DNA from 3 places in the Archangium lipolyticum genome. Region 3 is predicted to be linked to each of the others. Evidence: riboswitches for the same ligand, from Rfam matches in the RefSeq annotation. Region 3 holds a riboswitch; each other region holds the start of a gene.
The links. Region 3 has a riboswitch for cobalamin ahead of NR810_RS15595 (TonB-dependent receptor plug domain-containing protein). Riboswitches for the same ligand answer to the same signal wherever they lie in the genome.
Positions count from the first base shown of each region.

Region 1: linked by a shared signal. The riboswitch ahead of NR810_RS17485 (energy-coupling factor ABC transporter permease) and the one ahead of NR810_RS15595 (TonB-dependent receptor plug domain-containing protein) in region 3 are both predicted to bind cobalamin.
Region 2: linked by a shared signal. The riboswitch ahead of NR810_RS42365 (ribonucleoside-diphosphate reductase subunit alpha) and the one ahead of NR810_RS15595 (TonB-dependent receptor plug domain-containing protein) in region 3 are both predicted to bind cobalamin.

Region 1 is NZ_JANKBZ010000007.1:117,408-125,037, forward strand. Features, by position in the region: gene NR810_RS17445 (precorrin-8X methylmutase) at 1-412, opposite strand, end outside; gene NR810_RS17450 (cobalt-precorrin-5B (C(1))-methyltransferase) at 409-1,518, opposite strand; gene NR810_RS17455 (FAD-dependent oxidoreductase) at 1,515-2,252, opposite strand; gene NR810_RS17460 (DUF3209 family protein) at 2,257-2,631, opposite strand; gene NR810_RS17465 (CbiX/SirB N-terminal domain-containing protein) at 2,642-3,850, opposite strand; gene NR810_RS17470 (energy-coupling factor ABC transporter ATP-binding protein) at 3,847-4,704, opposite strand; gene NR810_RS17475 (CbiQ family ECF transporter T component) at 4,701-5,336, opposite strand; gene NR810_RS17480 (hypothetical protein) at 5,333-5,551, opposite strand; gene NR810_RS17485 (energy-coupling factor ABC transporter permease) at 5,548-6,360, opposite strand; cobalamin riboswitch at 6,391-6,598, opposite strand; gene NR810_RS17490 (chondroitinase-B domain-containing protein) at 6,655-7,630, opposite strand, start outside.
Region 2 is NZ_JANKBZ010000033.1:66,579-74,208, reverse strand. Features, by position in the region: gene glmS (glutamine--fructose-6-phosphate transaminase (isomerizing)) at 1-1,380, shown strand, start outside; gene NR810_RS42375 (hypothetical protein) at 1,471-2,778, opposite strand; gene NR810_RS42370 (ribonucleotide-diphosphate reductase subunit beta) at 2,929-3,966, opposite strand; gene NR810_RS42365 (ribonucleoside-diphosphate reductase subunit alpha) at 3,963-6,416, opposite strand; cobalamin riboswitch at 6,584-6,789, opposite strand; gene NR810_RS42360 (serine/threonine-protein kinase) at 6,832-7,630, opposite strand, start outside.
Region 3 is NZ_JANKBZ010000006.1:133,446-141,075, forward strand. Features, by position in the region: gene NR810_RS15580 (FecCD family ABC transporter permease) at 1-76, opposite strand, end outside; gene NR810_RS15585 (ABC transporter substrate-binding protein) at 205-1,083, opposite strand; gene NR810_RS15590 (MXAN_6577-like cysteine-rich protein) at 1,091-2,725, opposite strand; gene NR810_RS15595 (TonB-dependent receptor plug domain-containing protein) at 2,722-4,701, opposite strand; cobalamin riboswitch at 4,753-4,987, opposite strand; gene NR810_RS15600 (FHA domain-containing protein) at 4,994-5,575, opposite strand; gene NR810_RS15605 (hypothetical protein) at 5,798-6,052, shown strand; gene NR810_RS15610 (ComEA family DNA-binding protein) at 6,049-6,429, shown strand; gene NR810_RS15615 (serine/threonine-protein kinase) at 6,477-7,630, opposite strand, start outside.

The DNA of each region.
Region 1 (7,630 bases), on a different contig from region 3:
CCACGATGGCCCCGTTCAGCAGCCCCAGCCGGTGCGCCTTGCGGATGGACTCGATGGCGCGGGTGGAGCCCGCCTCGCGGGCCGCGCTGATGACGTCCGCGTCGGAGATGAAGCAGTGCGTCCGGCAGCCATAGGCGGCGAGCCGCTCCTCGTTGAGCCCGGCGAGGATCATCTTCACGTCGGCCAGGATCGGGCTGCCAGCACGCAGGGCCTGGATGCCCGCGGAGATGGCATCGGGAGAGAAGCGGGCCAGCTCCTTGAACTCGAAGTCCGCGGTGGCGTGGATGACGCGCCGGACCACCTGCCACTCGCCCGGAGCGTAGGAATGCGGACCGGCCTCGCTGTCGATGATGGAAAAGCTCTCGTCTTCGATGCGACGCCCGAGCGTCGTCATCTGGCGCATGTCGTTCATGCCGCGTTTCTCCTCTCGTCCGGGTACTGCCCGAGCAGGGTTCCGTTGAAGTCGACCAGGGTGGCGCGCACCTCGAGCGGTCCCCCAGCGTGGCGGGTGCACTGCTCGACGACGCGCTGGCACACCAGGCCGGTGATGTGGGTGAGGCCGTTGGCGGCGCACAGCTCGAGCACGTGGCGGGCGGTGTTGGCGGCCCGGATGTCGGCCACCAGCGTCTCCGGCGCACCTGCCTCGGCGGCCAGGTTGGCCAGCAGCTCCATGTTCACCTCGGAGCCGGCCGCATGCGTCTGCATGCGCCCATCGGCCATCTTGGACAGCTTGCCCATCATTCCCACCACGTGGACGCGGGCCGCCTGCTTCCTGGCCGCATGGCGGATGGCCACGCCGATGAAGTCGCCCACCTGGATGAAGCACTCCTCCGCGAGGTGGGGCAGGAGGCCCATCGCGTACTTCTCCGACTTGCCTCCGGTGGTGAAGGCGAGCTCGTCATGGCCGCGCGCCCGGGCCACGTCGATGGCCTGCACCACGCTCGCCTTGTAGGCGGCGGTGGAGTAGGGCCGGACGATGCCGCTGGTCCCCAGGATGGAGATGCCTCCGAGGATGCCCAGACGCGCGTTGAGCGTCTGAAGGGCCATCTCCTCCCCTCGGGGAACGTGGATGGTGACGACGGCGCCCCGGCCCTCGGGCAGCTCCTCCAGCACCATGTCGGTGATGTTGCGGCGCGGCACCGGGTTGATGGCCGGGCTGCCCACCTCCAGTCCCAGCCCGTCCTTGGTGACGATTCCCACTCCCTCGCCCCGCTCGAGCACCACCCGCCCGTCGTCCGTCAGCCGCACCTCGGCGATCAGCTCGGCGCCGTGCGTGCAGTCCGGATCATCCCCGGCGTCCTTGATGATGCCGCAGCGGGCCTTCTCCCCGTCCCATTCGCAGCGGTGCAGTTCGAATGTCACCTGCTGCCGATTGGGCAGCGTCGTCTCCACGTGCGTGAGACGCTCGCCGCGCACCAGCACGCGCGTGGCGGCCTTGGCGGCCGCGGCGGCACAGGCCCCGGTGGTGAAACCGGTGCGAGTGCCGCGCTTGTCCCGGGCGGGAGGCGCCTCGCTCATGCCGCTGCCTTCCGGGCCGGGTTGTTGAAGAAGGACTCCAGCCGGATGGCACCCGCATCCAGCCCGGACTCCACCAGGGACTGCCGCAGCGGGTGCAACACCGCGCCATCTCCGGCGAGGTAGACGCGCTCGGGCGCATGGGCCCGCGCGGCCTCCAGGGCCAGATTGAGGGCCAGCGTGGTGCGCTCCGGATGTCCCGGCGGTGGACAGTCGTGGTGCTGGAAGCGGCCTCCCAGCGCCTCCACCTCCTCGCGGACCTGGTCGGCCGGCAGGAACACCGAGGGAGACTCGGAGAACCACAGCAGCCGCGTGCGCGTCCGCTGCGGGGCGAAGGCGCGGCCGTGCAGGAGCCCCAGCGCGGCGGTGATGCCGCTGTCGGTGGCCACCACCAACGTGCTCCGGGGCGTGGCGTCGTCCGGGAGGAAGCTGCCCCAGGGTCCGCTGAACGGCAGCTCCGTCCCCACCGGCGCCTCGTGCAGCATGGCCGAGCCGGGCCCCTGGACCAGCCGGTAGACACAGATGCTGAAGGTGCGCTGGTCCTCGTCGCTCGACACCACCGAGTAGGCGCGCTTGTGCGCCTTGCCATCGGCGCGCGGCACGCCGGTGTTGAAGATGAGGTACTGGCCGCCGGTGAAGCCGAGCTCCTCCTCGCCCTGCAATTGCAATTGGAGGAGCCGTCCGCGCTCGCCGACGGGCACGGAGGAGAGGATGCGCGCGGTGCGGGAGACGGCCATGACGCTAGTCCCTCGGGTAGATCTCGTGGGTGAAGTCGTGCACCTCCTCGAGGTCGCGCCACAGCTTCTGGAGCGACTCGTTCTGGCGCCGCAGGTCCAGCTCCACCGACTTGGTCAGCACGAGGAGCGAGCGCAGGTAGGGCATCTTCGGATCATCCGCGCGGGTGGCGGAGACGCGCTCCTGCAGCTCCACCAGCGAGGCCTCGAAGAAGCGCAGCACGCCCGCCAGGTCGCGCGCCTGCATCAGCGAGCGCACCGGCCCCGGCTTCTCCGCCGCGCTCCCCAGCTCGGCGAGCTCGTGTTGCCGCTCGGCCGCATCGTCCACTCCCAGAACGTTCATCAGCGCCAGACGCAGCGCCGCCAGCTCATGACAGGCCATGGTTTCTCCCTCACTGCATGATGTTGTCGACAAGGCGGGACACGAGGCGGTCGCCCACCAGGTGCTCTTCCACGAGCTCCCGGGCGTCCGCCTCCGTCACCCCGCGGTACCAGATGCCATCCGGATAGACGGCCACGGTGGGTCCCTCGCCGCAGCGGCCCATGCAGGCGGTCCGGGTGATGCGCACCGTGCGCCCCTTGCCCGTCTCCTTGAGCTTGCGGCGCAGGGCCTCGATCAGCGCCACGCTGCCGCGATCGGCGCAGTCGGCGTTGCCGCAGACCAGCACGTGCTTCTCCAACGCGCGGTGGGCATGCGGGTGGGGCGCGGCCTGGGTGTGCGTCTCGCGGTGGCGGATGCTCCAGAGCAGCGCCTTGAGGCCTCCCACGTTCTTCTGCAGGCCCGCGAGCGGAACGCGGTACTGGCAGCCGTCGCACGGCAGCGGCACTCCGCCCGCGAGTGCCTCCTCGATGCGCCGGTCCACGTGCTGGACGAGCGGGGCCATGCTGCCGTCGGCCAGGTGCGGTGCCACCTCGGAGCGGAGCCAGGGGTAGCGCTCGGCGAAGAGGGCCACCTGGGCGTGGATCTTCTGCAACAGCACCCCCGTGAACAGGAGGTAGGGCACCACCAGGATGCGCTCCGGCCTCGCCCGGGCCACCCACTCCAGCGCCTCCTCCAGCGAGGGCTTCGCGATGCCGACGAAGGCCGGCTGCACCTGGGCGAAGCCCCGTCCCTCCGCGTAGAGGCGGGTCAGCTTGCAGAAGTCGCCATTCGCGTCCGGGTCCGACGAGCCGCGCCCCAGCATCACCACCACCGTGCGCGCGGCCTCTTGGGGGGAGAGGGGGCCGGTGCGGACCTCGGTGCGCTCGAAGGCCAGCTGGGCGAGATCCGGATGGACGCCAAAGGCCTTCACCGCGAGGAAACGCACGCCCGGGTGCTTCTCCCGCGCCGTGGCGAGCGCCAGCGGGATGTCGTTCTTCACGTGCTTCGCGGTGAAGAGGAAGAGCGGAACGACGAGCACCTCCTTCACCTCGGAGGCGAGCGCGTCCAGCGCCTCGGGGAGCGCCGGTGCGGTGAGCTCCACGAAGCCCAGGCCCACGCGCCGCTCCGGGTGGGCCTCGCGGTAGGCGTCCACGAAGCGGTGCACCTCGGCGATGGCCTGCGGATCCCGGCTGCCGTGTCCGATGAAGAGGATGCCGCGCTCGTGACGAAGGGAGCTCACGGATGCACTTCCTGATGGGAGGGAACGAGGAGGGGAAGGAGACGGCTGGCGGCCTCGGCGACCGTGAGGGGCGGGGCCGTTCCCAGCGCGGGAAGCAGGGGCGCCAGCTGGGCCCAGAGCTCGGCGACGGCCGGTGCGCGCAGACGCGCCCGCGCCAGCAGCGCGGCATCCCGGAAGACGTCGGCGGGGGTGCCAAAGGCGAGCAGCCGCCCCTCTCCGAGGATGGCCACCCGGTCGGCGAAGAAGGGCACTTCGTCGGTGGCATGCGTGGAGACGAGCAGGGCCACTTCACGCTCGCGGGCGAGGCGCCTCAGCAGGCCCGCTGTCTCGCGCTCGCCCACCGGATCCAACCCGGCGGTGGGCTCGTCGAGGAGCAGCACCGCCGGATGCATCGCCAGCACGCCCGCGAGACAGGCCCGCTTCTTCTCCCCGAAGCTGAGCGCCTCGATGGAGCGTCCCGCCAGGTGCGACAGGCCGGTGGCCGCGAGCGCCTCGTCCACCCGCGCCCGCACCACGCCCGGGGCGAGGCCCTGGTGCAGCGGACCCGTGGCCACGTCCTCACCCACCGTCGTGCCGAACAGCTGGTCATCCGGATTCTGGAAGGCGAGCGCCAGCCCCGCTTCTGCCCGGGCCACGGCCCCACGCGGTGCGGGCTGGCCGAGCAATCGCACCCCACCGGAAAGCGCCGGCACCAGGCCCGCGATGCTCCGCAGCAGCGTCGTCTTGCCACACCCGTTGGCGCCGAGCAGCGCGACCACCTCTCCCGGCCGCACCTCGAAGGAGAGGGCGGAGAGGATGGCGGCGCCGCCGGGGTTTCCCACCGAGAGCGCTTCGAGCGTAAGCGCCGCCTTCATGGGTGCTCTCCCGGAGGGGGGACGATGGTGCCCCGGCAGCCGCGGGCGGCCATGGCCTCGGCGGTGGCATGGGCCTGATCGAAGGCGCGCACCAGGGTGAGGCCGCCGAGTGCTCCAAGTGAACGCAGGCTGCGGCGCACGTCCCGGTAGCCGAGGCGGAGGACCTGGGCCTCGCGCGCGCTGTGTGCCGACCGTTCGAGGACGGTGGCGTAGCGCACCGCGAGCGCGAGCACATCGGCGAGCGCGGCCGGCACCCGCCACGCGCGCAGTGCGCCCACCAGGGCCCAGGGCGGGGTGAGCGAGGTGAGGAGTCCGAAGACGGCGGCACCCGCGGCCACTCGCGTTCCCAGGACCAGCGCGGGTGCCCAGGTTCCGGTTGCCTCCGGTTGCGACACCCAGTGCAGGGCCCAGACGGCCAGACCGCTGAAGAGGGCCAGCCCCAGGCGGCGCATCAACACCCGGACCGGCTCGCCCACCGCGAGGGAGGCGAGGAGGGCCAACGCCGCGATCCCCGAGGCGGTGTGAGGCGCGGGCCCGGCGAGCGTCACCAGCAGGGCGAGCAGGGCGCTCCCCAGCTTGATGCGCGCATCGAGCCCGCTCACCCACTCGCGCAGCGGGGAGGTACGACTCACGCCTGTCCCCCCGTCTCGACGAACAGCGAGCGGTAGAGGTAGCCGAGCAAGAAGCCCCCTACGAGTCCGGCACAGAGGAAGGCGAAGAGGAGGACATCCCCTTCGATCGGGATGAGGGGCGGCTGGGGGGAGCGTCCCGCGGCCTCGGCGAACGGGAGCACGACGTGCTCGTCGACGCCGGGCCAGCCCTCGGCGGAGGCGAGAAGTGGCGTCATGGCGTGGAGGCGGCGGGGAGGGCGTGGAAGTTCAGGAGGGCGGGCCGGCGGCGGGAGATGAAGACGACGGCGCCGGCGGTGAGGGCCCCCTCGAGGATGCCCAGGGGAAGCTGGGTGGGGAGGAAGGCGAGCAGCAGTGTCCCCAGCGTGCCGCCCAGGGGCTGGGACCCGTGCAGCGCCGAGGCCAGCTCGAAGGCCGTCATGGCGTAGGTGGCCCAGTCGGACAGCATGCCGGCGGCGAAGGCCCCCACGCCGAGTGGTGCGCGCACCGCGCGCAGACCGTGGAAGACACCGTAGCCGACGAAGCCACCCACCACGCCCATGGACCAGATGTCGGCGCCCAGGGTGGTGAGCCCGCCATGGGCGAGGAAGAGCGCCTGGAGCAGCAGCGCGACGAACGTCACCAGCACGGTCATCACCGGGCCGATGAGCACGGCCGCGAGCCCCGTGCCGCACGGGTGCGAACAGGTGCCGGTGATGGGGACGGGCACTGGCATGCAGGAGATGACGAAGACGGCGGCGGCGAGCATCGCCACGAAGGGCGAGTAGAGCGGGCTCTGGGCCACGCGCTCCCGCAGCCTCATGACACCGAGCGCGAGCAGGGGCAGGACGGAGACGGTCCAGCCCGCGGCCCATCCGAACGGAAGGAGACCTTCCGCCAGGTGCATGGCGTGCGCCGGGTAGGGCAGGAGGAGGAGGGCCGCGAGCAGCCACGTCTCCTGACGGAGGGAGACGGACGCTGTCTGTACGAGGGCTTGGAGGCGATGCCGCAGGGCGGCACCACACCCACGCCCGGAGATACCCGGCATGGAAAACCTCGCTCTCAGTCCACGGAGAGGTGGGGTTGCAAGGCCTGGGTAGGTCTCCTGGCTCGTGGATTCAGAACGCCCGAGGGCGTTCAGCGCCGCCTCCACCTTCCCCGACACGTAGGCGTCGAGTGGTTACTTCGGAGGCGGCTCCCCACTTACAGTGGCGGGACCGCGCCGGATTCACACCGGCTTCCCTGTTATGCCCGTGCTGGCGGGCACCCATGGCTGGAATTCAGTTGTCTGGCGCCAAGTACCGGAGGTGATGGGACTCTGTCAACGGAATGCGCGCATTCCTCACGGTGCGTTCGGGCCGACATCCTCCAAAGACAGCGGCGCGTGGACGATGGCGGCGGTGGAGTACTCATCCGCGCCGACATCGTTGGTGGAGCGGATCTGCCCATCCATGTCTTCCGCGATGTAGGCGTACGTGCCCACCGCCGTGTTGATGGCGGGGCTCGTGGAGGACAGCTTCTGCAGCCCGTTGCTCGTGGTCAGCGACGGATTGACGTTGCGGATCTCACCGGACGTCCGCGACCTGTTGTTCAGGGTGGAGCCGTATCCGATGTTGCCCTGGAACAGCGTGTTGCTCGTCTTGGTCTCGTTGTAGAGCGTGCCCGTCGTGTTCCGGATGAGATTGTTGGCGACCTTCGAGTCCACCGGCGCGTACGTGTATTTCTTCCCGATGACGAGCCCCGTGGTGCTGTTGACGACCGTGTTGTTCACGACCTCGGTCCGGTAGACCCGCCAGTGCTTGCTCAGATCCGTGCTGGTGTAGTTGCTGGAGTCCGGCCCTCCGTCGAAGTCGCCTCCATCGATGAGGAGCGCATCGTCGGTCAGCTTCTCCAGGTAGTTGTTGTAGACCTTGTGGTCGGTTCCATAGATGCGGATGCCTCCCACGCCGGCCTTGGTGCCATCACCCAGGATGAAGTTGCCGTAGATGCTGTTGTGATTGCCGTGACGCGCGGTGAGCTGTCCCTGTGAGTTGACGACCGTGTTGTAGCGGATCGTGTTGTGGCCGCTCTTGATCGAGATGAACTCCGGGTCCCCGTCGCAGCGCTCGAACACGTTGTACTGCACGGTGGCGTAGGCATCGAGCATCGACACGGCGGACAGGCCCAGGCGGAGCGTCTCCAGCCCGTTACTGAGGCGCGGTCCGATGTCGTGGAAATAGTTGTATTCGATCACATCGTACTGGGTCATCTGGGTGGAGTAGTTCCCATCCATGGCGATGACCGGACCGGGGTCGCTCTTTCCCCCGAAGTCGTTGTGG
Region 2 (7,630 bases), on a different contig from region 3:
AAGGGCACCTACGCCCTGGCGGTGGTGACCACGAGCGACCCGAACCGGATCGTCTGCACCAAGGACTCCTCGCCCATGGTGCTCGGCCTGGGCCAGGGACAGAACTTCGTGGCCAGCGACGTGCCGGCGCTGCTCGAGCACACGCGCGACTTCGTCTACATGGAGGAGGGTGACCTGGCCGTCGTCACCGCCGCCAGCGTGGACATCTACAACCGCGCCGGCAACAAGGTGAACCGGCCCACCCGCCGCATCGACTGGACGCCGATGATGGCGGAGAAGGGCGGCCACAAGCACTTCATGCACAAGGAGATTCTCGAGCAGCCTCGCGCCGTGGCGGACACGCTGCGCGGCCGCATGCTCCTCTCCGAGGGCGATGTGCACTTCGAGGGCTGGAACCTGAGCGCCGAGAAGGTCCGGGCGCTCACCAAGGTGACGATCCTCGCCTGCGGCACCTCGTGGCACTCGGGCATCGTCGGCAAGGCGATGATCGAGTCGCTGGCGCGCATCCCCGTGGAAGTGGAGCTGGCCAGCGAGTTCCGCTACCGCGATCCCATCGTGGAGCCCACGCACCTGGCCATCGCCATCAGCCAGTCCGGCGAGACGGCGGACACGCTGGCGGCCTTCAAGGAGGCCAAGGCGCGCGGCGCGACGGCGCTCGCCCTGTGCAACGTCATCGGCAGCGCCATGACGCGTGAGGCGGACATCACCATCCTCACCAACGCGGGCCCGGAGATCGGCGTGGCCTCCACCAAGGCCTTCACCACGCAGTTGGTGGGCCTCTACCTGCTCGCGGTGAAGCTGGGCCGCATGCGTGGCACCCTCACCGTCAAGGCGGCCCAGGAGCACCTGACCGCGCTCACCGAGGTGCCCAAGATGATCGAGGACGTGCTCAAGTGCGAGCCCTCGGTCAAGCGCGTGGCGCGCGAGTTCATGGGCGCCCAGGACTTCCTCTTCCTCGGCCGTGGCCCCATGCACCCGGTGGCGCTCGAGGGCGCGCTCAAGCTCAAGGAGATCTCCTACATCCACGCCGAGGGCTACGCCGGCGGCGAGATGAAGCACGGCCCCATCGCGCTCATCGACGAGAAGATGCCGGTGGTGATCATCGCCCCCAAGCAGCCGCACGTCGCCTACGAGAAGATCATCGGCAACATCGAGGAGGTGCGGGCGCGCGGTGGCAAGGTCATCGCCATCATCGACGAGGATGACACGCACGTGGCCACGCTCGCCGACCACATCATCCGGATTCCCGCCGCCAGCGCGCTGCTCGCGCCGGTGGTGGCCACCATCCCGATGCAGCTCCTCTCCTACCACGTGGCGGATCTGCGCGGGAACGACGTGGACCAGCCGCGCAACCTCGCCAAGAGCGTGACGGTCGAGTAGTCCGCCGCGCCCGGACCGGAGCCCGGTCCTCACCAACGCCCGGGGACGCCTTTCGAGGCCCCCGGGCGTTGTCGTTTCCACCGCCAGGCTTCAGCGGCCGAACTGGATGACGTAGAGGGGGCCTTCGCCGGTGACGGCGATTTCTCCCTTCTTGTTCACCGAGGAGTCCGTCGCGTTCGGGAACTCGTTGAAGCCGCGCGACCAGTCCTCACGGCCGTTGCTCAGGAGGTACCGGGCGATGAACAGCCTCGCGTCGGGTTGGGCCTCCTCGGAACCCGCGACGAGCACCCCGCCGCGGTTATCGATGTCGACGGAGACGAGCAGACCCGGCGTCTGCCGGGCCCAGCGCTCGTTGCCACCTCCCGTGAAGGCGAGCGCGATGCCGTTGGACGGAAAGTCCTCCGGAGCGGTGAACGTCTGCCCCCTGAACTCGAAGGAGCCGTTGAAGATGCCCACCGCGACGACGCGGTTGTCGCGTGCCGCGAGATCGAAGATGGCGCCCGTGCTGCCCTCGAGCGCGCGTGACCACTCGCCCTCGCCATCGCAGGAGACCTTGCGCAGGTAGGGCGTGCCGACCCCGCTGGGTATCTCCGGGAAGCGGATGCCACCGAAGTAGAAGTTCCCGTGCTCGTCCGCGGTGAGCGCATCGGTCCTGGCCACCACGTCATCGACGAAGACCCATTCGAGCTCGCCCCGCGAGGAATACTTCGCGACGAACGCGTGGAAGTCCGCGCCCGTGATGGGGCCCTCGCCGAAGTCGAACTCCGTGGCGCCCTCCAGCGTGCCCGTGATGGCGATGCGGTCCTTCCTGTCCACCGCGACCTCCCGCGCGCGGGTGGGCAGCCGGAGCGCCCAGAGGGCATGTCCGTCCGGGTCGAGCTTCAGCAGGTACTCGCCCGTCGTCATCGTCACGCCATCCCGGACGAGCCGCCCGCCGACATTCAGGGAGAGCACGATGTTGCCCCTCGAATCGACCGCCATCGCGGCGCCAAAGGCGCCGGCCACGGGCGGATCGGCGATGGGCTCACCCGAGAGGATGATGCCCCACAGCAGGCTGCCATCGGGGGCGTACTTCGCGAGCCCCGCGATGCGCGAGCCCGATGCCGAGGCCGGCGGGCTGATGGGCCCGGCGCCGAAGTCGATGGGACCGCCGATGTCCGTCACGAGGACGATGACGTTGCCTCGCGGGTCATGCCGGATGGCCACCGTCTCGCTCTCGGTGGTGGCGAGGATGTTCCGCACCCACTTCTGTTCCGGCGGAGTCGATTCCCGCCGGTGCTCCTGGGCGAGCTCCTCCACCGCCTCGGTGGACGGCTCCACGACGACACCGCCGCAGGCCGACAGTCCCGCCAGCACCAGGGCTCCGCATAGAGCCATCCCTGTCCATTGCCGTTTCATGGTTCCCCTCCTGCGGGAGCCGTGAGGACTCCCGCACCTCGAACGGTGCTCGTGGAGAGGAGGGGGAGCCGCTGTTCTCCAGGGATGTGGGGTGTCCCGGAATGAACAGCGGCGGCAGTTGGTCCGCCACCCAGGCCAGGGAGTTAGCGCTCAGAAGTTCGCATCGAAGGTGACCTCTCCGGCGACTCCCACCTGGTACGCCGAGACGCGGCGCTCGAAGAAGTTCGCGAGCTCCTGCACGTCCTGCAGATCCATGAAGCCGAACGGGTTCTTCGCCCCGTAGCGCTTCGGCAGTTCCAGCATCGCGAGCCGCTGATCGGCCACGTACTCGAGGTACTGCCGCATCTCGCGCACGGAGAGGCCCGCCACGCCGAGCTCCAGCAGGTCCTCGGCGAAGCGCAGCTCGCACGTCACCGCCTCGTCGAGCATGGTGGCCACCTGCCGCTCCAGCTCCGCGTCGAAGAGGTCCGGCTCCTCGCGGCGCACCGTCTTCACCACCTCGAAGGCGAAGGCCATGTGCGCGCTCTCGTCGCGGAAGACCCAGTTGGTCCCCGCCGCCAGCCCGTGCAGCAGCCCCCGCGAGCGCAGGAAGTACACGTACGCGAACGCCGCGAAGAAGAAGAGCCCCTCGATGCAGGCCGCGAAGCAGATGAGGTTCAGCAGGAAGCGCCGCCGGTGCTCCCGCGTCTCCAGCCGCTCCAGCTCGTGCACGGAATCCATCCACTTGAAGCAGAACGCGGCCTTCTCCCGGATGCTCGGGATGTTGTCGATCGCCGCGAAGGCCTTCGCACGCTCGGCCGGGTCCGGCACGTACGTGTCGAGCAGCGTGAGGTAGAACTGCACATGCAGCGCCTCCTCGTAGAGCTGCCGCGACAGGTACATGCGCGCCTCGGGCGAGTTCACGTGCTTGTAGAGGTTCAGCACGAGGTTGTTCGCCACGATGGAGTCGCCCGTCGCGAAGAAGGCCACCAGCCGCTGGATGAGGTGCCGGTCCGCCGCCGTCATCTTCGAGCGCAGGTCACCCACGTCCGTCGAGAAGTCCACCTCCTCCACCGTCCAGGTGTTCTTGATGGCGTTGCGGTACATCTCGAAGAAGGCCGGGTACTGCATCGGCCGGAGCGTGAGGTTCAGGCCTGGATCCAACAGGCGCGCACCCGTCTTCGGCGTTGCGTTGGAGGGGATGCTCATTGGCAGGCCTCGCAGCTCTCGGGGTTCTCCAGGGAGCAGGCGATGGCCTGTTCCTCGGTGGGCTTCGGTGCCGCCTGGGCCGTGTTCCGGGACACGTCGACGGTGGCCTTCGCGATGCGCGTCGCCGGACGCGAGCGCAGGTAGTAGGTCGTCTTCAGCCCCTTCTTCCAGGCGTACATGTACATGGAGCTCAGCTGCCCGATGTTCGGCGACTCCATGAACAGGTTGAGCGACTGGCTCTGGTCGATGAAGGCGCCCCGGTCCGCCGCCATGTCGACGAGCGAGCGCATCGGCAGCTCCCACGCGGTGCGATAGATGGCGCGCACGTCGGCGGGAATCTCCCCGAGCGACTGGATGGAGCCCTCCGCCACCTTGATGCGCGAGCGCATGTCCTCGTTCCACAGCCCCAGGGACTTCAGCTCCTCGACGAGGTAGCGGTTGACCTGGAGGAAGTCGCCCGAGAGCGTCTCCCGCTTGAAGAGGTTGGAGACCTGCGGCTCGATGCACTCGTAGCAGCCGGCGATGGACGCGATGGTCGCCGTCGGCGCGATGGCGATGAGCAGCGAGTTGCGCAGCCCCACGGACTTGATGCGGGCTCGGAGCGCCTCCCACCGCGCGGGGTCCTCGGGCGTCACGCCCCAGGCGTCGAACTGGAGCTCACCGCGCGCCGCACGTGTCTCCTGGAAGCTCGGATGGGCACCGCGCTCGGCCGCCAGCTCCGCCGAGGCGGACAGGGCGTGGAAGTAGATGTCCTCGGAGATCTTCCGCGACAGCGTGCGCGCCTCGGGGCTGTCGAAGGGCAGGCGCATCTGGAAGAACACGTCCTGCAGGCCCATCAGGCCCAGCCCCACCGGGCGCCAGCGCAGGTTCGAGCCCTTCGCCGAGTCGATGGGGTAGTAGTTCAGGTCAATCACCCGATCCAACTGGCGCACCGCGGACCGCACCGTCCTCGCGAGCTTGTCCCAGTCGAAGGCCACTCCACCGGCGTCGTTCGCCAGCGTGTGCCGCGCGAGGTTGATGGAGCCGAGGTTGCAGACGGCGGTCTCGTCCTTCGAGGTCACCTCGAGAATCTCCGTGCAGAGGTTCGAGAGGTGGACGACGCGGCCCGGCAGCGCCGTCTGGTTGCAGGCCCGGTTCGACTTGTCCTTGAACGTCATCCAGCCGTTCCCGGTCTGCGCGAGCGTCCGCATCATCCGCCCGTAGAGCTCGCGGGCCTTCACCGTCTTGTGCGCGAGTCCCTCCGCCTCGGCCTTCTCATAGGCGCGCTCGAACGCCTCGCCGTACTGGTCCGTGAGGTGCGGCACCGCCTTTGGATCGAACAGGGACCAGTTCCCATCGGCCTCGACGCGCTTCATGAAGAGGTCGGGGATCCAGTTCGCGAGGTTCAGGTTGTGCGTGCGCCGGGCCTCGTCGCCGGTGTTGTCGCGCAGCTCGAGGAACTCCTCCAGGTCCGCGTGCCAGGTCTCCAGGTACACGCAGCAGGCACCCTTGCGCTTGCCTCCCTGGTTCACCGCGGCCACCGACGCATCCAGCGTCTTCAGCCACGGCACGATGCCGTTGCTGTGCCCGTTCGTGCTCTCGATGAGCGAGCCGCGCGAGCGGATCCGGTGGTAGGCCAGCCCGATGCCCCCCGAGAACTTCGAGAGCATCGCCACGTCCATGTAGCGCTGGTAGATGCTCGCCAGCTCGTCCTCGGGCGAGTCCAGCAGGAAGCAGGACGAGAGCTGCTCGTGGCGCGTGCCGGAGTTGAAGAGGGTGGGCGAGCTCGGCACGTACTCCAGCATCGAGAAGAGCCGGTAGAGCTCGAGCACGTCGGCGATGGTGTCACCGAGCGCCACCGCGATGCGCATGAAGAAGTGCTGGGGCGTCTCGAGCACCTCCCGCGTCTGGGGGTGCTTGAGCAGGTAGCGGTCATAGACCGTGCGCAGCCCGAAGTACTCGAAGAGGCGGTTGCGCGAGGGATCGATCGCGTCGTTCAGCTTGCGGCTGTTCGCCGAGACGAGCCCGGCCACGCGGTCGTTCACCAGCCCGAGCCGGTGGCCCGCGGCGATGGACTGCGAGAAGGAGTGGATCTCCTGTCCGGAGACCTCCTTGTCGATGTACGTCGCGAGCAGCCGCGCCGCGAGCTTCGCGTACTCGGGCTCCTCCAGCGTGAGCGAGGCGGCGGTCTGGATGGAGAGCTGATCCAGCTCCTTCGTCGAGGCGCCGTCGTAGAGGCCAGCGATCGTCTTCGTCGCCATGCGGATGGCGTCCACCTGGCGCAGCCCATCGCAACACCGGCTGATCGCCCGGACGATCTTGTTCAGGTCCGCGACCTCGAGCGTTCCATTGCGCTTGCGCACCCGCATGGTGGTGGGGGGCGTGGGCGCGGGGGTCGTCTCGGGGAGGTGATGGGCGGGCAGGGGGGGCGAGCCCTGCTCGCGTCCCGGGGTGTGGCTTCCGTTCAGCATGCTGCTCCTCGCGTACTGTCAGGGCCGCGCGCGAGCTGCGCTCGCGACCACGTGAACCCGAAGACACGAGGAGAGGAGACAGGCCGGGACCACCACGGAACGAAGCCGCGGCGCTCGGACCTCCCGCCTCCCCACGAGGCTTCCAGGTCGAGCTGCCGCTGGATTTCTCCCAGAGGCAGGTGCTGGCAGGTCTTCGGGCTCGCGAGCACTCGGCTGACGCCGGTTCCTACTACCGCCCGCTTCCCGGCCTCTCGGCCAGTGCGTGTGGACGGATTCGTTCTCGCTTACCGCTGCGGGGGCAGCTCCGGATTCACACCGGATTCCCTTTCAAGCCCAGGCACTTGCCCGGGCACCAGCGACGCGCGCCAACCTAGGGGCGGGTTCGGACGCTGTCAAAAGGATCTACCTCGCCCGGCTACGGACGGCCCTTTTCCCGCTCCCAGAGTGCGAGAGAGAGGGCCTGTTGCATCGCGCTCTGTACCTCGCGCGCGCTGAAGGGTTGTCCGGTGTCCAACGCCCAGGTGAAGAGCGCTCCCGCGAACTCGCCCGCCGTGCGATAGCGCTGGTTCACGTCCGGTGCCAGCGCCTTGCGGATCACCGCCGCGAGCCTCCGGTCCAGCGTGTCCGGCAGGTTCAGCTTCGCCGCCTGGATAGCCCCCATCACCACGTCCGGATCATCGCTGCCGCGCTCGAAGGGGTGGGTGCCCACCACCAGCTCGTGCAGGACGATTCCCAACGAGAAGAGATCCGATGCCTGCGTCACCGTGTCCCCGCGCGTCTGCTCCGGCGACAGGTAGTGCAGCTTGCCCGCCGTCACCCCGTCCTCCGGCCCCAGGTCCAGCCCGCGCGCCTTGGCCACGCCGAAGTCGCCGAGCTTCACCTCGCACTGCCCGGAGAAGAAGATGTTGGAGGGGTTCACGTCCCCGTGGACGAGCTCCAGCGGCCGGCCACTGCGCGTGCGCGCCTGGTGGAAGTACGCCAGCGCCCGCAGTGCCTCGATGCACACGTGGACGCCCATCGCCAACGGGATGTCCCGCCCCTGCTGGTGGTGCACCCGGAGGAGCCCCTCCAGGTCTCCACCGACCAGGAACTCCATGGCGATGAAGTAGCGCCCGAAGGCCTCGCCAATCTCCAGCCGGCTCACCAGGTTGGGGTGCTCCAGCAGGCCCATCAGGTCCGCCTCGTCGGCGAAGGCCTCCGCGCTGACGTCCTTG
Region 3 (7,630 bases):
CCACGAGGAAGGCCGCGAACAGCAGGATGAGGAACACCCCCCCGAGCCCGAGCGCTCGTGCCAGGGTGAAGCTCATCCTCCCTCTCCCTCTGGGAGAGGGGCGGGGGTGAGGGTCTACCGTCCCCATCTCACGCATTCTTCACCCACGGACGAGGGATGACCCTCACCCTAGCCCTCTCCCAGGGGGAGAGGGGACATACACGGTCAGTGCACAGTACCCGCATCGGGCTTCACGGAGGGGTACAGCAGCGAGAAGAGCTCCTCCAGCCCTCTTCCGAGCGACGGTCCTGGCTGTAGCAGCGCCATCGAGGGCACCTCCACCCACCGCGCCTGGGAGAGCCCCGGAAGCCTCATGAACTTGTCCTTGCCCACGTCCACGTCCGCGGCATCCACCACCACGTCCGGCCGAGCAGTCAGCGCGCGCTCGAGCGAATAGACGGGGTAGGCCGAGCCCGCGTCCGCCGCCACGTTGACGGCGCCAGCGTCGCGCAGCAGCTCGTCCGCGAAGGAGCCGGGCCCGGCCACCACGAGCGGCTCGAAGCCGTAGACGAACAGGACACGCCTCGGCTTCCGTGTCCTGGCGGCCTCTCGCACGCGGGTACGCGTGGACTCGATGCCCTGAACGAGGGCATTCGCCTCCTTCTCCCTTCCGAGCACCTTTCCCACCGCGCGCAGGGCCGCCAGGGTATCCGCCACGGTCTGCAGGGGCAGCAGCAGCACGGGCACACCGAGCTCGGCCAGCTTCTCCACGGGCCGCTGGTTGCCAGGGCTCGGCTGCACGAGCAACAGGTCCGGTTTGAGGACCACCACGGCCTCGACGGACGGGTCGATGAAGCCGCCCACGCGGGGAAGGCCGGCCACCTCCTTGAATTCGTCGAAGCGCGAGACACCCACGAGCGAGCTCCCGGCCCCGAGGGCCAGCACCGTCTCCGTGAGCGACGGGGCGAGCGTCACCACGCGCTTCACCTTCTCCGGGGGCTTGGGGCCCAGGAAGCGAGGGCCCGCCTGGGGAGGGGCGGCGTGCGCCACGGAGACGAGGCACAGCGCGACGAACAGGGCGAACGGAACGAGACGGGTCTTCATGGGAGGCTCAGGGCATCGCGACGACATCACCGACGAGGGAGGGCTTGTTGTCGCGCGGGCAGGCGAGGATGGGCGGCTCGGCACCGGGTCCGAACCCTCGGCGTTCCACGAGCGAGTCACCCACCACCTCGATGACGAAGACACGGCCCGCGTTGTTGTCACCCACGTAGGCGCGGTTGCCCACCACGGAGAACCGGCCAGCCGAGGGGAGCGGGCACGAAGTCGCCTCCGGGCACCGCAGCGCGAGCGAGGCGGCCACGCGGTCATCCGCGCCGATCAGCACCAGGCCGGTCCCCCTCACGTCGATGAGGTTGAAGTTGCGGTCATAGGTCGTCCCACCGCCGCAGCTCACGAGCAGCCGCTCCCCCATGGAAACGACCCAGAACGGGTTGAGGCAACCCTCGCCGAGCTCGATGAGAGCCACCGCGCGGGTGGAGGGATCGATGCGGGCCAGGAACCCGGGGCCTCCGACGGTGAAATCCCTCGGGTCCAGATTACCGAGGGCGGCATACACCCGGCCCTGATGCGAGGCGATGCCCGCGGGAGCGGGGACGGTGGTGCGGCCCGCGAAGGGCTTCAGCGCCTCGCCCGTGGGCAGCGTGAAGACATCCGTGATGCCCGGTGCGGTGGGATCGGCCATCGAGACGCGGGCCACCTTGCCACCCGCGGACGGGTCCGTCTGGAGATTGCCCAACAGCGTGACGTACACGTCCGAGCCCGACTCCGTGAACCCGTACGGGTTGGTATTCGCGCCGAAGTTCACGCTGCCCACGTTGGTGAGCGTGATGCCATCGGAGAAGCGAGGACCGGGGCCGCCGGAGGGCTCCTCGTCACGCCGGAGCACCTGCAGGGTGTTGCTGGTGGAGTTGAGGACGAAGACGTAGGGATCCCGGACGAGGAGCTGGTTGGGGACCAGCCCCGTGGTGTTCCGGGCGGGCAGCTCGCCGTAATCGGAGAGCCGGGCCTGGAGGAGCCGCATGGAGGCATCCAGCACCAGCAGCACGTCCTGCATGCGTGCGACGGATTGAGGACTGGTGCCCACGGCCACCGCGGGCCCCTTCACGTCCGGCCCCGCCTGGATGCCCACCACCTGCCCGGTGTTGAAGCACGCGGCGACGAGGTCATAGGTGCACGTCCCACCGCGACAGCTCTGGACGTCCGGGCACACATTACCGCAGGCGCCGCAATGGAAGGCATCCGTGCCGGGGTCTACACAGGAGCGGTCGCAGCGTACGGAAGACGCCAGGGTGCAAGCGGCCTTGCACTGTCCCTGCTCACAGACCTGCTCCGGAGAGCACGCCGTGCCGCCCTCGCCCGCGCAGCCACCACAATGGGCGGGGTCCGACGAGGTGACGACACACTGGCCACCGCACACCGTGGCTCCCGAGCGACACCGACAGGAGCCCTCGACACAAGCCTCCGTGGCGGAGCACTCAACCCCACAGGCCCCGCAGTGAGACGAGGAGCTGGAGAGGTCGACACAGACCTCACCACAGCGGGTCTGCTCCTCGACACACAAGGGGCCCTCGTCGGGGCAAGCCGTCAGGAGCAGGGGCAACAACACCAACGTCAACCGGCTCAACACGGTGTATGCCCCCTCTCCCTCTGGGAGAGGGCTGGGGTGAGGGTATTTCCGCATCATGGAGCCTCTGTCCTGGAATCCGAAGAGGACTCCCTGGGAGAACCCGGCCCGAAAGCACCGGCCACCGACAGGTACACGGCACGGCCGGGGAGTGGGTACCCAATGAAGTCCTCGGCGTGAACGTCGAACAAGTTCTTCACCTCGCAGGAGACGGTGAGCTCCGTGCGCGAGCCGAAGGAGCTGGACAGGCCCGCGTGGACGAAGGTGCGTCCGGGCAGGGACATGGCGCCATCCCGGGTAAGGAAGTGTGCCGACTGCGCGACCACCTCGACCCGCCCCGTGAGCCACCGGGGGCCGCCCAGGACTCGCGCGGCCAGCTTGTGGCGAGGCCGGTAGGGCAGCTCGCGCAGATAGAAGCGGCCATCGCGCTGCAGGTCGCTCGAGACGGTGAGCGTGTAGCTGAAGGCCCCGGAGAGGAGCGGATGGGGCCGCCACTCGCCCTCGGCCTCGAGCCCCACCACCCGCGCGTTGGCGAAGTTGTACGGCTTGGCGGCGCCAGGCGGGTAGGCCTCGTAGGAGATGAGGTCCTCATAGAGGCTGGCGAAGCCTCCCACCGAGGCGAAGGACACCTCCGAGCGGTGCACCACGGCCGCGTCCGCGTACAGGGCGCTCTCGGGGCGCAGGTCCGGGTTGGGAAGCAGCGTGCCCTGACGCACGTACAGCTCCAGGAAGGAGGGCGCGCGGTGCGAGCGGCCCGCGTTGGCGCGCAGCTCGAGGCCCGCGGGCAATGCCACGGTGACGCCCACCTTCGGGGACAGCAGCGTGTACGGACCCGCCCGCTCCAAGCGGAGCGACGGAGCGACGGTGAGCAACCCGTCCCACAGCAGCAGCTCGTCCATCGCCATCACGCTGGCGCGCAGCCACGCCGGCTCACCCCCGGACGCGGCGTTCGTCTCCGCGGCGGACACGGACTCTCCGCCCACGCCCACCAGCGCGGACAGCGAGTGCCATCCGCCCAGCAGCACCTGCCCCTCCACCTCCACCCCGCCGAGCAACTGCACCTGCGCGCCCTGCTGTCCCCACGGGCCACCGGACAGCGTCAGCCGGTCCCGCCGGAAGTACGCGCGCGCGTTCGTCCGCACGCCACCCGGCAGCGTGCCCGCGAGCCGCAGGTTGGCCGAGCCACGCGCTCCGGACTGGCGCGTGTCCTCGCTCGGGTTCTGCGCGGTGCCGGCGAGGCCCCGCTCGTCGAAGGAGAGCTCGCCCAGCAGGTCCGCCGAGAAACCCCGGCCCAGGTCCCTCCGCAGCCGCAGCAGGCCTCCGGCACCTCGCGCGTCGTTGTTGGTGCGCTGGCGCTCGATGAGCGCGTCCCCGGGCAGCGTGGGGCTCGGATCGAAGGAGTACGGGAAGCGCCCGCTGGAGGTGCCTCCGTGGACGAGCAGCAAGGCCTCGCCGCCCGCGAGCGGCCCCGTGGCGGACAGCCACCCCGTGGCCGTGTCCCAGCTCCCATAGGAAAGCTCTCCCGCCGCGCGCGGAGCCGCGCCGGGACGGCGGGTGATGACGTTGATGGCGCCGCCCAACCCTCCCGAGCCGTAGCGCGCGCCAGCCCCCCCCCGCAGCACCTCGAAGCGCTCGGCCAGGGCCACGGGCACACGCGACAGGTCCGCGATGCCCCCCGCGCCATTGAGGGGGATGCCATCGAGCAGCACGAGCGTCCCGTTGGAGGACGCGCCCCGCACCACCAGGCTCTTGCTCTGCCCGTACCCGCCCAGGTCCTGCAGCGTGACGCCGGGGGCGGTGGACAACATCGCCGCGGTGTCGCGGGCCGCGCCGCCGAACTCATCCACGCGGATGACGGTGACGGCGCCGCTCGGATCCCTGCGCGAGGCCTCCTCCGGAGACCCGGGGGCGACGGGCGCCTCCTCCACCTCCACGGCGGGAACGAGCAGGGGCTCCTCGGCCTCCTGGGCGAGCGCGACGCCACTCGTGCTGAGCGCCAGGCAGAGCCACCGCCCGGCGAGGTACGACCGCCGCATGCATCCGCCTTCCACTCTCTCCGTCGAAGAGAGAAGGCCATCGCGGACGCCTCGCGCCCACACCCCCGGGCAGGTCTCCTGACTCCCGGGACTCCGGCCGAGGCGCACGCCGCGCCTGCCAGAAGGGCTCCTCCGCCTTCCGCCAGCCCGCGAGCCGGAGTGGCGACTGCCGAGGATCCCCGCCCTGACGTCAGGGCCGCCCGATCACAGTGGCGGGACCGCGCCGGACTCTCACCGGCTTCCCTCTTGAAGGCCCGGCATGGGCACCCAAGGGCAGGCCCTTCCTAGGGGCTCAACCCTCGCGCGTCAAGCCACCCTCGGTGATGACCGACGTCCGGGAGGCGCGGGCGTGGCGGGCCAACCAGTCGAGGATGAACTGATTGAAGGCGGAGAAGTGGAGGAAGGTGGCCATCACGTCCCCGAAGCGCAGCGAGGCGCGCTCGAACAGGGGCGTGGACCGGCCGGGGATGAGCAGGGTGCCATCGTGCCAGGTGCCGTTGTGGCTCCCGCTGTCGGTGACGCACCAGACGCCCGTGTGCTTCTCCTCGTGGAAGGAGGCGTGGACGCGCGAGACCGTGGGGTCCTCCACGATGATGTCGTTGTCGGGTGTACGCCCCAGGTGGATTCCCAGGTCATGGGGAGAACGGGGAGAAGTGATGCTTCGTGAACGCTTGCGCACCTCGAGCACGAGCGGCTCGGCGATGGTGGGCCGCCGCGCCGACAGGCCCGGGACCGACAGGGTACTCCGGGTGAAGAGAGGACGTACCCCCATGGGAGGTGCCTCCCACACCAGCACGGGCCAGCACACCGCACGTCGCACGGCCTGAGGATCCTCGAGGAATTGAGATGCGAGCGCGGAGAACTTCAGGTCCACGGAAATACCCTCCAGCACATGAGCGGAAGAGAGCCGCAGGGTGTGCACGAAGAGTGAGCGCGGCCAGTCCCCACCGGATGTGGCCATCCCACGCGCTGGACGATTGGAGCAGGGGTGTACGCCCCGGGAGCGCGTGCCCCGAGGGAAATGCCCCTGGCACGGCGGCTGCTCTGGGCCTGGGGACCGCGTCAATGGAGGCGCGGGGGTGAAGGAGTGTGGTCGATGCTGACGGCGGGGAAGCGGTTGGCGGTGTTCTCCATCCGCGAGGGCAAGGGGGGAAGCATCTGGGTGCGGGCGGGGAGCGCCTTCGTGAACAAGGATGGCTCGCTCAACGTGCTGCTGGATGTGCTGCCGCTGGATGGGAAGCTGCACGTGCGCGAGGCGGCGGAGAAGCGGGACACGGCGCAGGCGGGCGGTGGCGGGCGCTACGGGATGGAGGGTGGGCTGGACTCGCTGCCGGTGGGAGGCCACTCGTGAGCGGGCGCGTGCTGGCGAGGGTGGTGGCCACGGTGTTGGGGCTGGTGCTGTGGGTGCCCGGGGCCGCCGAGGCCTCGGGGTCGAAGCTGCGCACCCAGTACACGGGCGTGGTGAACCTGAACGAGGCGACGGTGGCCCAGTTGGATCTGCTGCCGGGCGTGGGGCCGAAGGCCGCTCAGCGCATCATCGCCTGGCGGCAGAAGCGGGCCTTCAAGCGCGTCGAGGAGCTGGTCCGGGTGAAGGGCTTCGGCAAGAAGCAGTTCCTGAAGCTCAAGCCGTACCTGACGCTGGAGGGTCCTTCGTCGCTGAAGGTGGAGAAGGTGCCCGTGGAGGAGGACGAGGTCCGCGCCACGGGCGACGCGACGGCGAAGCGCTGAGCTCGCGGGAGGGAGGGTGTCCCGGACCTCGGGCACCCTGCCCGCCCTCACCCGCCCACGGCGCGGCGCCGCGTCGCCGCCTCGACGCTCTCCGTGAGGGCCATGTCGGGCGTGAGCTGGAGGGGCTGGACGGGCGCCGAGGTGTGGGTGATGACCAGACGCAAGGCATTGATGAGCTGCTGCCTGCCCTGGGGATAGGGCGCCTCGGAGCCGGTGAGCACCATGAGCTGCTGTTGCAGCACCTCGCCCGAGGGCGTGCGCTGCTCCCGGTCATGCTGGAGCAGACCCATGATGATGGCGTCCAGCGCGGGCGAGATGCCGGCCACGAAGTGGGAGGGCGGAAGCAGTTGCTGCTGGGTGGAGGCGATCATCAGCTCCGCCTCGCTGTCGCCCTGCAGGGCGCGCTGGCCGGTGAGGGCCTCGTGCAGGGTGAGGCCCAGCGCGAAGAGGTCCGCCCGGCCATCCAGGGGCTTGCCGTAGGCCTGTTCCGGCGCCATGTAGCCCGCCTTGCCGCGCACCGTCTGCGCCTGGGTGAGGGCCATCTGGTTCGCCGCGCGCGCGATGCCGAAGTCCGACACCTTCACCTCGCCAATCCGCGACAGGAGGATGTTGGGAGGGTTGAGATCCCTGTGCACCAGGCCCAACGGCTCGCCCTTGGGGCCCGTCCGGCCGTGCATGTGCGCCAGCGCGGAGGCGACCTCCGCGCCAATGTAGGCCACCGCCGACGGAGGCAGCCTGCGGGCGGGGAGGCGCCGCAGCAGCGAGCTCAGCGGCAGGCCATCCACGTACTCCATGGCCAGGAAGACCGTCCCCTGGTGCCGCCCCAGGTCGAGCACCTGCACGATGTTGGGGTGGATGAGCAGCGAGCCCAGCGCGGCCTCGCGCCGGAACATGGCGAGGAACTCCTCGTTGTCCGCGTAGGCCGGCAGGATGCGCTTGACGGCCACCTGCTTCTCGAAGCCGCCCTCCGGGCTGTAGGTGGCGCGGAACACCTCGGCCATGCCGCCCGCGCCCAGCCGCTCGTGGAGGAAGTACTTGCCCATCACGTCCTTCTCACGGATGGCGCGCAGCGCGTCCTCGGCCTTGCTCACGATGAGGCCGGCCAGCGTCGCCGTCAGCGGCCCGTAGGCGAAGAGGAACACGCAGCGCAGCAACACCATCGGGAACGACAGCGTGTTCAGGGTATCGGGCGGCAGCCGGG